uncultured Dysgonomonas sp.: one gene and its partner. The protein of the gene in region 1 interacts with the protein of each later gene in a pairwise test. Links are inferred from orthologs where the notes say so. Each region holds a gene or a part of one and is shown on either strand. Other genes may lie near its edges.

The links. The genes of interacting proteins can lie anywhere in the genome.
Region 2: the proteins of gyrB (region 1) and gyrA interact in binary tests that used the Escherichia coli proteins (3 or more experiments, as listed by UniProt). The link is inferred for uncultured Dysgonomonas sp. from one-to-one orthologs.

What each region holds. Positions count from the first base shown.
Region 1 is NZ_LT599032.1:4,266,764-4,275,320, reverse strand. What follows is about bases 2,688-5,579. They hold gyrB (DNA topoisomerase (ATP-hydrolyzing) subunit B), read right to left. Parts: upstream 5,166-5,579; coding sequence 3,210-5,165; downstream 2,688-3,209. Other genes in these bases: QZL88_RS17555 (CotH kinase family protein), read left to right, coding at 5,566-5,579; QZL88_RS17560 (hypothetical protein), read left to right, coding at 5,386-5,562; QZL88_RS17570 (hypothetical protein), read right to left, coding at 2,730-2,951. In the rest of the region: QZL88_RS17585 (thiamine diphosphokinase), read left to right, coding at 23-664; QZL88_RS17580 (SufE family protein), read right to left, coding at 674-1,102; QZL88_RS17575 (M28 family peptidase), read right to left, coding at 1,105-2,094; more of QZL88_RS17555, read left to right, coding at 5,580-6,927; QZL88_RS17550 (glycosyltransferase family 2 protein), read right to left, coding at 7,009-7,767; QZL88_RS17545 (glycosyltransferase family 9 protein), read left to right, coding at 7,948-8,557. UniProt on the Escherichia coli protein: DNA gyrase negatively supercoils closed circular double-stranded DNA in an ATP-dependent manner to maintain chromosomes in an underwound state.
Region 2 is NZ_LT599032.1:169,403-177,368, forward strand. What follows is about bases 2,928-6,050. They hold gyrA (DNA gyrase subunit A), read left to right. Parts: upstream 2,928-3,254; coding sequence 3,255-5,846; downstream 5,847-6,050. Other genes in these bases: secA (preprotein translocase subunit SecA), read left to right, coding at 2,928-3,009; QZL88_RS00725 (tetratricopeptide repeat protein), read left to right, coding at 5,870-6,050. In the rest of the region: more of secA, read left to right, coding at 1-2,927; more of QZL88_RS00725, read left to right, coding at 6,051-7,156; methylmalonyl Co-A mutase-associated GTPase MeaB, read left to right, coding at 7,383-7,966. UniProt on the Escherichia coli protein: A type II topoisomerase that negatively supercoils closed circular double-stranded (ds) DNA in an ATP-dependent manner to maintain chromosomes in an underwound state.

The DNA of each region.
Region 1 (8,557 bases):
TATAGGCTATAGAACACTAAGAATGAAAAGATACAGCATGCCGCAACCTTATCGGGAAACGGAAACAGTAATATTAGCAAACGGAGAATTCCCAACTCACCCCATTGCTTTGGCAATATTAAATAACAGCAAATATCTTGTTTGCTGCGACGGAGCTATTAACAATCTGGCTAAAACCAATTTGATACCGGATGCTATTGTAGGCGATTGCGATTCGCTATCGGAGGACAGCTTATCAAAATTTGCAGGTATCATACACCGCATTTCTGAACAAGAAACAAATGATCTGACAAAAGCAGTACAATTCTGTATAAAACAAGGTAAACGTAATATTACCATTCTGGGAGCGACTGGCAAAAGAGAAGACCATACGATAGCGAATATCAGCCTGCTATGTGATTATATGAAAGATGCCGAAGTGGAAATGGTTACGGATTATGGAGTATTTGTAGCTATTGATTCCGACTCAACATTCGAAAGTGAAATAAAGCAACAGGTATCACTATTCTCTATTGACAAAATGCCTTTAACCTCCCATAACCTCGCATATCCAATACACAATCATGTGTTTACTAATTGGTGGCAGGCAACACTGAATGAGTGTACAGGCAATGAGTTTACAATAGAGACAAAAGGCCGGACCGTGGTATACCGGGCATTTTGAATGGAAGCATTATCCCATTTCTTTTGCCTTGTAGGCCATGGCATAGAAACGGATTTGTTTTATCATCGAAACCAACCCATTGGAACGGGTAGGACTAAGATTTTCCTTCAAACCGATCTTTTCTATAAAATAAAGGTCGGTATTGATAATCTCATCGGGAGTCCTGTTCGATAAAACTTTGATAAGCAGGGCAATTATTCCTTTTACGATAACGGCATCACTCTCTGCTTTAAATACGACTTTGCCATCGACATAATCGGCTTGCAGCCATACACGACTCTGGCATCCCACTATAAGATTATCTTCTGTCTTCGATTTATCATCGAGTTTATCAAGGGAGTTACCCAGTTCTATGAGGAGCGCATAACGGTCCATCCAATCTTCGAACATGGAAAACTCTTCTATTATTTCGTCTTGTATTTCGTTTATTGTAGCCATTCTTATTTCTCCTTATAGATAACCTCCAGCACTGTCTGTCCGACAACTCCGAGTGTTTTTTTGCTGATATTGCTCATATCGTCTTTCTGGGTATGCCACGAATGGAAGAACCCATGTTCTGTATTTGGTCTGTAATCGATAATATCTATACTTGGAATACGTCGAACTTCGTTCACCGGTACATGGTCGTCTGTGATTCCGCCCATCTCCTCTCCTTTAAAAAAGGCACCATAATTCATTTGACCAGCAGTACTCCATACCTTCTCCACAATATTCTTTGCATAAATGCGTGAATATTCTTCTTTGTAGAAAGTAGCTCCATCAGCCCCTACCATATCGAGTAAAATACCATATTTAGCCTTATAATTAGGTACATGCGGATTTTTAGCCCAGTATTGGGAGCCTAAGCACCATGTATTTCCTTCGATAACAGATTTCTCTGCAAACTCTGGGATCCCATAATCTTCCGCATCGAAGAAAATGATATCCACGCCTACTGCCGGAGATTGAGATTGAATGATACGGGCTATTTCGAGTAACACTCCTACTCCACTGGCAGCATCGTTTGCACCTAACACAGGCTTGTGATAATTATCCGGATTAGGGTCATGGTCTGAATAAGGGCGTGTGTCCCAATGCGCAAATAGTAATACCCTGGTTTTCTTATCCGGTCCGTAAGAACCTATTATATTACGGGAATTCAGCTTTGTTCCATCATATGCTGTCAGCACCATCTTTTGCTCCTGCACATCTGCACCGAAACGCTTCAGTTCGGCTACAAGGTAATCGCCACAAGCAATATGCTGAGGGGTATTGGGTACACGAGGACCGAAAGAGACTTGCTTATCTACAAACTGATATGCACTATCTGCATTGAAATCTGGCGAAACTTTCTGGTATGCTTCCACTGGTTTTGAGGCAGTTTTATTATTACATGCACAAGCTATCAGCGACAACATAAGGCACACAGCAACAATATTCTTAAATGTCATTCTCATATAGTTAAAATATACAGGTGCAAAGATAAGAAATGATATGATATCCTTAAAGTCATTTTAATATTATCAAGGGCAAACGCACGAAATATGTGTTTTTATGCAGAAAGTTTATCTATATGGATAGCTGGTAGCCTTTAGCTGTTAGCTTATAGTTCTTTGATGTATTGAGATAAGTAGTAAGTAATAAGTTAAATGAGATACGAGTAGACAAGATACGAGAAAAAGGCTAATGGCTAAAAGCGATCAGCTAATAGCTAAAAAAACTGTTACCTTTTAACTATATATGATTAATTCCAATCAGTAGTTAAAGTAATTATTGTTGGATAAAATTATTGGATTATTTTCGACTTCACTCCGTTTCGTTCGAATGTTCATTTTGCCTTGATGCAAAACGAACCAAAAAATCAAGGCTGCATCCCTCGGCGACCCAAAACCGCAGCTTCGGTGGAGCAAAATAATACGAAGTCATCATTAGTAGGATTATCGACCGGGTATAGCAGCCACCCTATTTTGCTCTACACCTCCGCTTTACGGATTGGGTACCCCGCCTGCGGGACGAGGCCGTGGTCGCAAAGCGACGACAAGAGACTGTCTTATTTGGGTTCGAAGGGCTTCGCCCTACTTGTGCGTCAGCGGACGCGCATTAGTTTCGCAGGCGGGGTACCCACACGGTGCAGGCGACGTTGAAAGTGACGGGGCGATAGCCCGTTGGTCCCTTTCAGCCGGCAAACCGATTGTGGGTCGCCGAGGAACTTAGCGCTAGCCTTTTGCTTACTTTTGGGCAATGCCAAAAGTAAGGACAAGCCCGGGAAGGCGCGGCAGGATTGAGCCAAGTCTCCGGAAATAAACAAAGACGGTAATTATGTAAAAAATAATCCAACGTTAAATCTCACCTACTGATTCACATGATTAACAAATATAAAATAAACGGCATAAAAACAGTAAAAAAGTGTCAGATGTGTCAGGTTTTAACTATATACAGTCAATAAATGTAAATGAAATCAATGGCTAAAATCCTCGATTTCGTGCGTTTGCCCTAAATATTATCTGATTAAGGCGGTTATAAAAAAAGCCGCATTACTGCGGCTCATTCTTATCTTTAATATCCCTTATGCGTCGATCTTGGCATAAGTAGCATTTTCTTCTATAAATTCACGGCGAGGAGCAACATCTTCACCCATTAGCATGGAGAAAATATGATCAGCTTCGGCAGCATTTTCGATTGTCACCTGACGTAAAGTACGGTGTTCAGGATTCATTGTTGTATCCCAAAGCTGGATAGCATTCATCTCTCCAAGACCTTTATAACGTTGTGTATGAATTGAATTCTCGTCACCATCACCATATTTATCGATAAAAGCACGGCGTTGCCTGTCGTCCCAGCAGTATTCTTCCACTTTCCCTTTCTTACATAAGTAAAGCGGTGGAGTAGCAATATACACATAACCTTTCTCCAGCAAAGCTTTCATATGACGGAAGAAGAATGTAAGGATCAATGTAGCAATATGGCTACCGTCCACGTCCGCATCGGTCATTATCACCACTTTATGATAACGCAGTTTTTCCAGATTCAACTCCTTTGAATCTTCATCAGTACCGATAGAGACTCCAAGGGCAGTGTATATATTCTTTATCTCGTCACTCTCCAATACTTTGTGAGGCATTGCTTTCTCTACATTCAATATCTTACCCCGTAAAGGCAGGATAGCCTGAAATGCACGATCGCGACCTTGCTTGGCTGTTCCACCCGCAGAGTCCCCTTCGACAAGGAATATCTCGCAATTGGAAGCATCTTTACTGGAACAGTCTGCCAACTTACCCGGAAGTCCTCCTCCTGTAAGCGGAGATTTACGTTGTACCATTTCACGGGCTTTACGTGCAGCAGCACGAGCCGTAGCAGCAAGTATAACTTTTTCAACTATGATCTTAGCTTCTTTCGGATGCTCTTCAAGAAAATGTCCTAAAGCTTCACCTACAGCCTGATCTACAGCTCCGATAACTTCGTTGTTTCCTAGCTTGGTTTTAGTCTGTCCTTCAAATTGCGGCTCTGCTACTTTGATGGAAACTACAGCTGTAAGGCCTTCGCGGAAGTCGTCTCCACTGATTTCAATCTTGACTTTTTCCAACATCTTCATATCATCGGCATACTTCTTCAACGTACGCGACAATGCACGACGGAAACCTGTCAGGTGAGTACCACCTTCGATAGTATGGATGTTATTTACATAGGAATAGACATTCTCGTTGTAGGAAGTATTATACGTCATCGCTACTTCTACAGGAACGCCTTGCTTTTCTGTGACAATGTGTATAACATCATCGATCAAGGCCTCTTTTGAAGCATCGATATAACGCACAAATTCCTCTAGTCCTCTTTCTGAATAGAATACATCGGTACGGAAAGTCCCATCTTCTTTCTTCTGGCGAAGGTCGGTCAACGAAAGACGAACTCCCGCATTGAGGAAAGCAAGCTCGCGCAGACGCGAAGCCAATGTATCATATTTATATTCGGTAACAGTAAATATTGTATCGTCCGGTTTGAAAGTGATGGTTGTACCATTATCCTTTGTCTCTCCTATTTTTTCTACAGCAGTCAATGGCTTGCCACAAGAATACTCCTGTACGTATATATTGCCGTGCTTATGAATCTCGGCACGCAGGTGTGTAGAAAGAGCATTCACACATGACACCCCCACACCATGAAGACCGCCTGATACTTTGTATGTCCCTTTATCAAATTTACCTCCGGCATGCAATACGGTCAACACAACTTCCAGAGCCGATTTCTTCTCTTTCTCCATGATATCTACAGGAATACCACGTCCGTTATCCTTTACAGAGATAGAATTATCTTCGTGAATAGTAACTTTAATATCGTCACAATAACCAGCCAGGGCCTCGTCAATAGAGTTATCAACAACCTCGTACACAAGATGATGTAAACCTTTTTCGCTAATATCACCAATGTACATCGCAGGTCTTTTCCTTACAGCCTCCAGACCCTCAAGCACCTGAATATTCTGCGCCGAGTAAGACTCGCCTGCCATTTTTTGTTTCTCTGTCATATTTATTTCTTGCTATTTTTAAGGTGAATAACCACCCGTTGTTTTGCGTTCAAAAATCTAACAAATATACGAATTTTTATCGGGAAAAACAAGTAATTAAGCAGTCCTTTTGCGTTTCAGAATAAAGGATAAAATATCAATAAAATAGAAGGAAATCTTTGATTATCCGATTTTCTTATTTTCTTTGTAAAAGATAAATGCACCTAATATATCAAGCTTCATGAAAAACAAAATTTTGCTCTTTACTTCCTTCATATTTTTACTTTCTATAATCAGTTGTTCCGACAAGAACGATGACAAGGAAGATATCAAATATTTAAGTCTGTCTAAGAATGAATTGTCATTCAGTGCAGAAGGCGAGACACAGACTTTTTCGATAAAATCCAACACCGAATAGAAAATAATCGTAGAAGAAAATGATTGGATAACCATCAGTCCCTTAAGTGGAAAAGGGAACATGAACATCTCGGTAAAAGCATCTGAGAATGCAATTGAGACCGTGCGTTCAATATCTTTATCAGTAAAAACCGCAGAAAAGTCTGAAACTGTAAAAATTAATCAGGAGGCTGCACCTCCTGTAATTCCCGATCCGGAAGGACACCATTACCCTCTTTTGACGATCACCACAGAGAATGGAAAGCCAATTACATCAAAGGAAGATTATATAAACGCCACTATTACTATTGAATCCCGGAATGAGAAAGGTGAGATCATTGAAAAATTACTCGAAGCTACCACCGAGATAAGAGGCCGGGGAAACAGTACATGGGGAATGGAAAAGAAACCATACCGTCTTAAATTAAGCAAGTCCAGCGAAATACTAGGCATGCCCAAAAACAAACATTGGGTTTTATTAGCGAATTATTCTGATAAAACCTTGATGAGAAATGAGCTCGCTTTTGAAATCAGCCGACGCATGGGATTTGTCTATACCCCACGTATGGAATATGTAGATGTCGTTCTCAACGGAGACTTCATAGGTAATTATATGATCGGAGAACACATAAGAATAGATAAAGACAGAGTGAATATTGCCGAAATGGGGCCATCTGACACAAATACCTCAGGTGGATACCTGCTGGAAATAGACGAACGAAAAGGGGAACCTGTGTGGTTCGAAACCGAAGAAGCAAAAATGGTGTTTTGTGTAAACAGACCAGAGGACATCCCCGCTATTCAAAAGGAATATATCCGTGATTATATTCAGAATATAGAAAACATTATCTACGGAAAAGGAGGCATCAACACTGTGTCTGAGCTACCAAAATATCTGGATATGAAATCCTTCATTGATTATCTGTTACTAAATGAATTATCTAAAAATGTGGATGGAAATCTTCGTCTCAGTACCTTTGTATATAAAGACAAGGATAATGATAAGTTATACTTTGGCCCTGTATGGGATTACGATATCGCTTTTGGTAATATAAATTACGAAGGATGTGAAATTACAACCGGTTGGTATGCACGAATTAAAGCTGCCTGGTATCAAGAATTCTTTAAGCATGCAGAATTTGATAAAATGGTGACAGATCGGTGGATCGAGTTGCGAAGTGACAAGCTAAGCAATCTGTATCCATTTATCGACGAATTAGCTGACAAGATGGAAATATCCCAGTCTAAAAACTTTAAGCGGTGGCCGATATTAGATAAGGCTGTATGGCCAAATCCTATTGTAACAGGTAGCTATCAAGGAGAAGTCAATTATCTGAAAGATTGGCTTACTAGAAGAATAAACTGGATGGATCAGACATTGAAGTAAACTTCAGCCTATATTTATACAAATGAGGGTATTGTAACTGATGCAATACCCTCATTTGTATATCTAATATACTAAATACAATTACCATCTCTTAGCTACCTTATTAATAAGCTGTTTCACTTTCAGAACAAACTTCAATTCTTTATATTTCTTATTATCAATAAATCCATATTTATGCTTTATCTTATAATAATCGGAATAAAAATCAAAGTATGAAGAAGATATACCACCTAATCTAAAATTAGATATTACAATATCCACTTCTTCCAGACTGACACCTTGGCTTGCACATCTGCAAATAAAATCATAGTCAGCTAATACTTTTACAGATAAATCAAATGCTCCGAATTTATCATAGACAGCCCTTGAAACGAAGAAAGTTGAATGCGGCAATACGCTCTCAGAGATGAAAGCAGCACCACGTCGTTGCACATTAAATATCTTATCATCTTTCCAAACCCGTTCGATACCATATATCATGCAGTTAGACCTATTTACTTCTCTATCAGTAAACTTATCCCACATCACCTCCAAAGCATTATCTTCGTACCAGTCATCAGAATTTGTAATACCCACAAGCTCTCCTTGCGCTAAAGCAATCCCCTTATTCATTGCATCGTAAACACCTTTATCCGGCTCACTCAATATCCGTACACTTACTCCTTTCTTCTCAAAAGCAGGTATATAGCTTTTTATTTTCTCCACTGTATTATCTTTGGAGACGCCATCAATAATGATGTATTCGAAATCAGAAAACGTTTGTCTGAGTAAGGCATCAATTGTTCCATGTATTGTATTTTCCGAATTGTAAGTAGGTGTTATAATAGAAATCTTTGGCATATCTTTTTATTTAAAGAAACACAAAGATAAATATCTTTTTTTATTATTGGATAGTACCACCTTTATCTATACAATTTACATTAGATAATATTAGACATTGGGTAAGTTTCACCTAGAACAGAACAAAGCTCTGCCTAATATTATTATATTTACATGCTTTTTAGAAAACATATATAAATAATGGCAAATACTTTAATTATCAGATACCATAGGATCGGCGATGCTTTAATCGTCCTACCCTTAATTGTATCTTTGGCGACCAAATATAAAGAAGACACCTTTACAATACTTACAAATGAGCGGTTTAATACCTTTCTGGAAGTAATGCCTCCCAATGTTGTATTTAAACCTATGATATCTAAGAAATCGAAAGGAGCTTTCAGAGGGCTGGTTTTTTCAATAAAAAAACGTCTTTTTTCAGCTAAGATGAAGTCTTTTGCCAATTCATTTGATAAAATAGCTTTTCTACAATATGATATCATCGAACAGAAATTACACAAAAGCATTCTTCAAAATAACCTAAATATAGAAATAGCCCTAACCAATGAAAACAGGTTCTTTTCAGAAGAAAGGATCCCGAATAAATGTAATGACGGCCTAACAATGATTGACTTACATAAAGAAGCTCTTGCTAATTTAGGTTATAATGGGTTGCAACCAATATTCAACCCAATGGCTATAAAGAAAAGAGATTCAGATAAATTATTTAACAAGCTCAATATTAGCTCCAATAAAAAACTAATTGCAATATCTCCCTTCTCTAAAGAAAGGACTAAAATATACCCATTAA
Region 2 (7,966 bases), 4.1 Mb from region 1 along the record:
CTCGAAAAAGTACTTCCTGAAGTATTTTCAATTGTAAAAGAAACCGCTCGCCGCCTCACAGAAAACGAAGAAGTTATTGTGACTGCCACTGAGTTTGACAAGGAACTTGCAGAAACACATGACTTTGTAAGTATAGATGGTGATAAGGCTGTTTATTACAAACGCTGGACTGCCGGAGGAAACGAAATAGTATGGGATATGATCCACTATGATGTACAGCTCTTTGGTGGAGTTGTGCTACATAAGGGTAAAATTGCTGAAATGGCCACGGGGGAAGGTAAAACGCTGGTAGGTACACTGCCTGTATTCCTCAATGCCCTTACCGGAAACGGTGTGCATGTGGTTACGGTGAATGATTATCTGGCAAAACGTGACTCGGAGTGGATGGGACCGATCTATATGTTCAACGGATTGTCTGTTGATTGTATAGATAAGCATCAGCCGAATTCGGAAGGCCGCCGCAAAGCATATCAGGCAGATATCACATTCGGAACGAATAATGAATTCGGCTTTGACTACCTGCGTGATAATATGGCAATTAACCCATCGGACCTTGTGCAACGCAAGCATAATTATGCGATTGTGGACGAGGTTGACTCCGTATTGATCGACGATGCACGTACTCCACTGATTATATCTGGGCCTATTCCCAGAGGGGAACAACAACTGTTCGAGGAATTCCGTCCGCGTGTAGAAATCATTGTTAAAGCGCAAAGGGATCTTTGTACAAAATTATTGGCAGAAGCCAAAGCAAAAATAGCTTCGGAAGATAAAAAAGAACAGGAAGAAGGAAGTTTGCTTTTGTATCGTTCATTCAAGGGACTTCCTAAAAACAAACCACTCATTAAGTTCTTGAGTGAACCGGGAGTTAAATCTTCCATGTTGAAAACCGAAGAGCATTATATGGCAGAGCAAATGCGCAATATGCATATTGTTACTGACGATTTGTACTTCGTTATTGATGAAAAAAACAACAGTATAGAACTCACTGACAAAGGAATAGACTTACTTACCGGTAATTCTGATGACCCATTATTCTTTGTATTGCCGGATATTGGCGCGCTTCTTTCCGATTTAGAAAATCAGTCGCTGACCGATGCCCAGAAAGCTGAAAAGAAAGACGAGTTGATGCAGAGCTACTCTATCAAATCGGAACGGGTACACACCGTAAACCAATTACTTAAAGCATATGCTTTGTTTGAGAAAGACGACGAATACGTTGTTATGGACAACAAAGTAATGATTGTAGATGAGCAAACAGGCCGTATTATGGATGGCCGCCGTTATTCAGACGGTTTGCATCAGGCTATAGAAGCAAAAGAGCGTGTGAAAGTGGAAGCTGCCACACAAACATTTGCAACTATTACCTTACAAAACTATTTCCGTATGTACCACAAGCTTTCGGGTATGACCGGTACGGCGGAGACAGAAGCAGGAGAGTTGTGGAACATCTATAAGCTTGATGTGGTTGTGATCCCTACCAACAGACCAATCGCACGTAAGGATATGAATGACCGCATCTATAAAACGAAGCGTGAAAAATATACTGCAGTCATCCACGAGATAGAAGAGCTTGTAAATCAAGGCCGAGCTGTACTTGTAGGTACTACTTCGGTAGAAATCTCCGAGTTGTTGAGCAAGATGCTCACCATGCGTAAGATCAAGCATAACGTACTGAATGCCAAGTTACACCAGCGTGAAGCAGAAGTTGTAGCCTTGGCCGGACAACCGGGGGCAGTTACCATTGCTACCAATATGGCTGGTCGTGGTACCGACATCAAACTTGCACCAAGTGTAAAAGAAGCTGGAGGATTGGCTATTATAGGTACAGAGAGACACGAATCGCGCCGTGTAGACCGCCAGTTGCGTGGTCGTGCAGGACGTCAGGGAGACCCGGGCTCTTCTGTATTCTACATCTCACTGGAAGACGATTTGATGCGTCTGTTCGCATCGGAACGTATTGCCGGAATGATGGACCGTATGGGCTTTAAAGAAGGCGAAATGCTTGAACATAACATGCTCAGCAAGTCGGTGGAACGTGCACAAAAGAAAGTGGAAGAAAATAACTTCGGTATCCGTAAACGTTTGCTGGAATACGATGATGTGATGAACTCGCAACGTGAAGTTATTTACAAACGTCGTCGCCATGCACTTATGGGCGAACGTATCGGAATCGATATCGTGAATATGTTCTACGACACTGCCGTGAATATAGTAGAGCAATATGCGGACAACCTTGACTACGAAGGATTGAAGATAGACCTGCTGCGCTTGCTTGCTATTGAAGTTCCGTTCGATGAAGCCAGCTTCCGCACGATGAAATCGGATGCAATGGTAGATCAGATATACGATACGGCAGTTCAGAACTTCAAACATAAGATGGACCGTCTGGCTGAAATCGCAAATCCCGTAATCAAACAGGTTTATGAAGAACAAGGCGATAAATTCGAGAACATACTGATTCCTATTACAGACGGAAAACGCGTTTATAATATATCTTGTAATCTGAAAGAAGCATACGACAGCCAGTCGAAAGATATTATCAAATCGTTTGAAAAGGCAATCGTATTGCATACTATAGATGAAGAATGGAAAGAACATCTTCGTGAGATGGATGAACTTCGCCAGTCTGTACAGAATGCAAGTTATGAGCAAAAAGACCCTCTGTTGATCTATAAACTGGAATCATTCAACTTGTTCAAATCTATGCTTAACAGTGTTAATGGTAAAGCCGTAACAATACTGATGCGCGGACAAATACCTGTACGTGAACCGGAACAGGTACGTCAGGCAGCTCCGGAGCAAAAGACAGATTATAGCCGCTATCGTACCGAACGTAACGAGATGGAAGACGGAAACGCTACTCAGGGAGGAGGACAAAGACCGCCGCAACCACAGGGTGCGCCGAAAATAGCACCCGTACATGTAGATAAAAAGCCGGGAAGAAACGAGCCTTGCTATTGTGGAAGTGGTAAAAAATATAAGAATTGTCACGGTAAAAACGAATGATCTCAGTGCACGAGAGAAATGAATTGGCAGGTTATATTTTGAATGCTTGATTTATCTCTCAAACCTGCTAATAATTAAATATAAAAAGCCCGATGAAATTTAGTATTCATCGGGCTTTTTTGGCATATTATATTTTCTTAATACAAAGAAAATTTGTATCTTAGCATGTTTTTTGAACACTAGAAAATACCTCATTTCGGAGGTACTTCACAAATATTTGAGAATAAAAATTTTATCTTAAAATAATGGCAGAAACAGAGGACAGAATTATTAAGATTAACATCGAGGATGAGATGAAATCTGCCTACATTGACTATTCAATGTCGGTAATAGTATCGAGGGCATTACCTGATGTAAGAGACGGATTCAAGCCCGTTCACCGCCGTATCCTTTTTGGTATGAGCGAACTTGGTAACGCATCTAACAAACCACACAAAAAATCCGCCAGAATTGTCGGAGAAGTATTAGGTAAGTATCACCCGCACGGCGATTCATCAGTTTATTTTGCTATGGTGCGTATGGCTCAGGAATGGAGCATGCGTTACCTGCTGGTAGACGGACAAGGTAATATGGGTAGTGTCGATGGTGATATGCCTGCTGCCATGCGTTATACAGAAGCAAGACTTAGCCGTTTGGCCGAAGAAATGCTAAAAGATATAGATAAGGAAACTGTTGATTTTCAGTTAAACTTTGACGATACGCTGAAAGAACCGACCGTTCTTCCTACACGTATTCCGAATTTGCTTATCAATGGAGCATCTGGTATTGCCGTAGGTATGGCTACCAATATGGCTCCGCATAATATGACCGAAGCTATCAACGCCACCATCGCATATATAGAAAATAAGGACATTGATACCGCAGGATTGATGCAACACATTAAAGCCCCTGATTTTCCATCCGGAGGCTTTATCTATGGATATCAGGGTGTTATAGATGCTTTTGAGACAGGCCGTGGACGCGTTATCATGCGTGGCCGTGCCGAAATAGAAGTGGAAGGTAACCATGACAAAATTGTGATTACTGAAATTCCATACCTTGTAAACAAAGCCGAGTTAATCAAGCATATAGCAGATTTAGTCGGTGAGAAACGTCTTGAAGGTATCAGCAATGTCAATGACGAGTCGGACCGTCAGGGAATGCGTATAGTAGTAGATGTAAAACGCGATGCAAATGCGAATGTAGTCCTCAATAAACTATATAAACTGACCGCATTACAATCTTCATTCAGTGTAAATAATATCGCCTTGGTAAAAGGTCGTCCTAAAACGCTGAATTTGAAAGAAATGATAGGGTTCTTCGTTGAACACAGAATTGATGTGGTAACCCGCAGGACTATTTATGAACTGCGCAAAGCCGAAGAACGCGCTCATATATTAGAAGGATTGATTATAGCTTCAGATAATATCGATGAAGTCATAGCCATCATCAGAGCTTCAAAGTCGCCTCAAGAGGCCATAGAAAGCTTGATAGAGCGATTTAATCTATCTGAAATACAAGCCCGTGCTATCGTTGAAATGCGTCTGCGCCAGTTGACAGGACTGGAACAGGACAAGCTTCGCAACGAATATGATGAAATACAGAAGTTAATAGCCTATCTGAATGAGATTCTGGTTAATGAAGAACTTCGTATGAAAGTTATTACGGATGAATTGATCGAAGTAAGGGATAAATATGGTGATGCACGCCGCACAGAAATTGTATATGCATCAGAAGAACTGAATCCAGAAGATTTTTATTCCAATGATGAAATGATCATTACCATTTCTCACCTTGGCTATATCAAACGTACTCCTCTTTCCGAGTTCAGAGCTCAAAACAGAGGTGGAGTAGGAGCAAAAGGCTCGGAAACCCGTGATACTGACTTTATTGAGCACATTTATCCTGCATCTATGCACAATTATATGTTGTTGTTTACACAGAAAGGGAAATGTTACTGGTTGCGTGTATTCGATATACCTGAAGGAACAAAGAATTCGAAAGGACGTGCTATTCAGAATCTGCTGAACATTGATTCAGATGACAAAGTAACAGCATTTGTTCGTGTAAGAGGTTTCAGCGATACCGAATTTATAAACAGTCATTACCTGATTTTCTGTACAAAAGAAGGTGTAATAAAGAAAACAAGTCTTGAGGCCTATTCCCGTCCACGTCAGAATGGTGTGAATGCAATTACTATCCGCGAAGAAGATAGAGTAATTGAAGTACTGATGACTGACGGCGAAAGTGAAATCTTACTTGCTAATCGTAATGGACGCGCCATACGCTTCAATGAAAAAGATGTACGTGTAATGGGTCGTACAGCAACCGGAGTACGCGGTATGCGTTTGGACGAAGACGGACAGGATGAAGTTATCGGTATGTTGGCTATGTCGAAAGAAGCCCAGAAAAACGAAACGATCATGGTGGTTTCGGAACAAGGCTATGGTAAACGTACAAATCTGAATGAAAAAGACGAAGAAGGAAACGAAATACTCGATGAAAACGGCGAAATTGTACCGGTTTACCGTATCACCAGTCGTGGAGGCAAAGGGGTTAAAACTCTTAATATTACAGAGAAAACTGGTAAACTTGTATCTATAAATAGTGTTACCGACGAAAACGATTTAATGATTATTAACAAGTCTGGTATCACTATTCGTCTAAAAGTTTCAGATATTCGCACTATGGGACGTGCTACTCAGGGAGTAAGGCTCATAAATCTGGGAAAAAGAAATGATGAAATCGCATCAATCTGTAAAGTAGAATCTGAATCAGAACCAGATGATATAGAAGAAGTTGACATTCTGGATAATGAAACAGACAATACAAACAATACGGAAATAACTGAGGAATAATTAATTTAAAAATAAATGATTTTATGAAACGTATATTATTAGTAACATCATTATGCTTACTTGCCAGCTTTTCGTTCGCTCAGAAGAAAGCTGTAAAAGATGCTAAATCAGCGATGAAAAACAATGTTCCGGAGGCAAGAGAACTGATTAAACCTGCTCTGACAGATCCGGAAACAGCAAGTGATCCTGAAACATGGAAAATAGCGGGAGACATTGAATACAAAGCTTTCGACGATGAGCGTACATTGGAGATGCAAAAAGAAATAACAGGGAAAGGTGGAAACGAAGAAGCTATGTATGTTGGGCTATACAATATGTATGACCCATATATCAAAGCAGACGAACTGGGCCAGATACCTAATGAAAAAGGACAGGTAAAAAATAAATTCAGAAAAGATATCGTTAAGAATATGAGAGATGGCCACAGATTCTACATCAATGGTGGTGTTTTCTATAACGATAAAAAAGATTTCAAAAAAGCAGCAGACTTCTTTGAAAGATACTGGGAACTACCAACACTTGCAATGTTTGAAGATACTCAAGCAGACTTCAACCTGCAAGATACTACATATCAGACAATTAAATATTATGCAGTAATCAGTTCAATCCAGTCTCAAGACCATCCACGTTCAATAAAACTGTTGAGAAAGCTAATAGCAGAACCATACATTCAAAACAGTACATACAAAGAAAGTGATGTATATGAATTGCTTACAAGTGAGTATCAACAAACAGGTGATAGTGTGGCTTATGTAAGTGCTTTATTGGAAGGTGCTCAGAAATTCCCTAAAAATAAATATTTCACTCCAAATCTGATTAATGAATATATCAGAGGAGGTAAGACTACAGAAGCTATCGCATACCTTGATCAGGCAATCGTGAATGACCCTACAAATACATGCGACCTAATGAGCGTGAAGGCATCTTTATATTCAGAACAAAAAGATTATGCTCAGGCAGAACCTGCATATCAGACTGCCCTGAATGCTGATGCTAACTGCGAAAGAGCATTAGAAGGATTAGGTGTATTATATGTATTACAGGCACAGGATATGAAGGAAAAAGCCGGACAATCTACTAACAGGAAAGAACAGGCTGATATGGACAAACAAACTACAGAATTGTACTCAAAAGCACTGCCATATCTGGAAAAATATCGTGAAATTCTGAAGAGTAAAAATGCTGACAGTTTAGATTTAAGACCAGCATTAATGAAATTACAGAATGTTTATTATAACCTAAGCCTTTTGAATGTAGATAAATCGAAAGAATTAGATGCAATAGATAAAGAACTTAGCGCATTGAACTAAGTTTATAAATAAATACACAAGAAAGCATCTATAGAGATTTCTATAGATGCTTTTTCTTTTATTATCTTCTTGTTTTTTGCTATATTTACAGCTAAATTTAAAGATTAAATTAATCAAGGAATAAGCTCAGATAAAAGTTATATAATTACTATTATGTTTAATTACATCTTTCAAGAATCTCTTATAACTTTACGATATTGACTTATTCATAGCAATAAGCACATACATGGAACATTTCGAAAATGACGAACAATTTCAGGGATTGCGCGTAAATAAAGGTACAGGAGAACAGCCCACAGTTAATCCCTACTTAGATAGCTTCAAAAAATTCAAACGTAAAACATATACCGTATCCGAATATGTTGAAGGTATACTCAAGGGAAACATAAGCATTCTGGGACAAGCTGTTACACTTATAGAAAGTGCAAAGACAGAGCATCAGTCTATAGCACAGGAAGTTATAGAAAAATGTCTACCATATACAGGTAACTCTGTACGTGTGGGGATTACAGGTGTTCCAGGTGCAGGAAAAAGTACCTCTATAGACGCTTTTGGGATGCATATCCTAAAAGAAAATGAAGCCTCCAAAGTGGCAGTATTGGCTATAGACCCATCCAGCGAACTTACTAAAGGAAGTATTTTGGGGGATAAAACCCGCATGGAACGATTATCTATAGAAAAGAGAGCCTTCATCCGCCCCTCCCCTTCTGCTGGCTCACTTGGCGGTGTTGCACGCAAAACGCGGGAAACAATAATTCTTTGCGAAGCTGCCGGATTTGATCGTATTATAGTTGAGACTGTTGGGGTTGG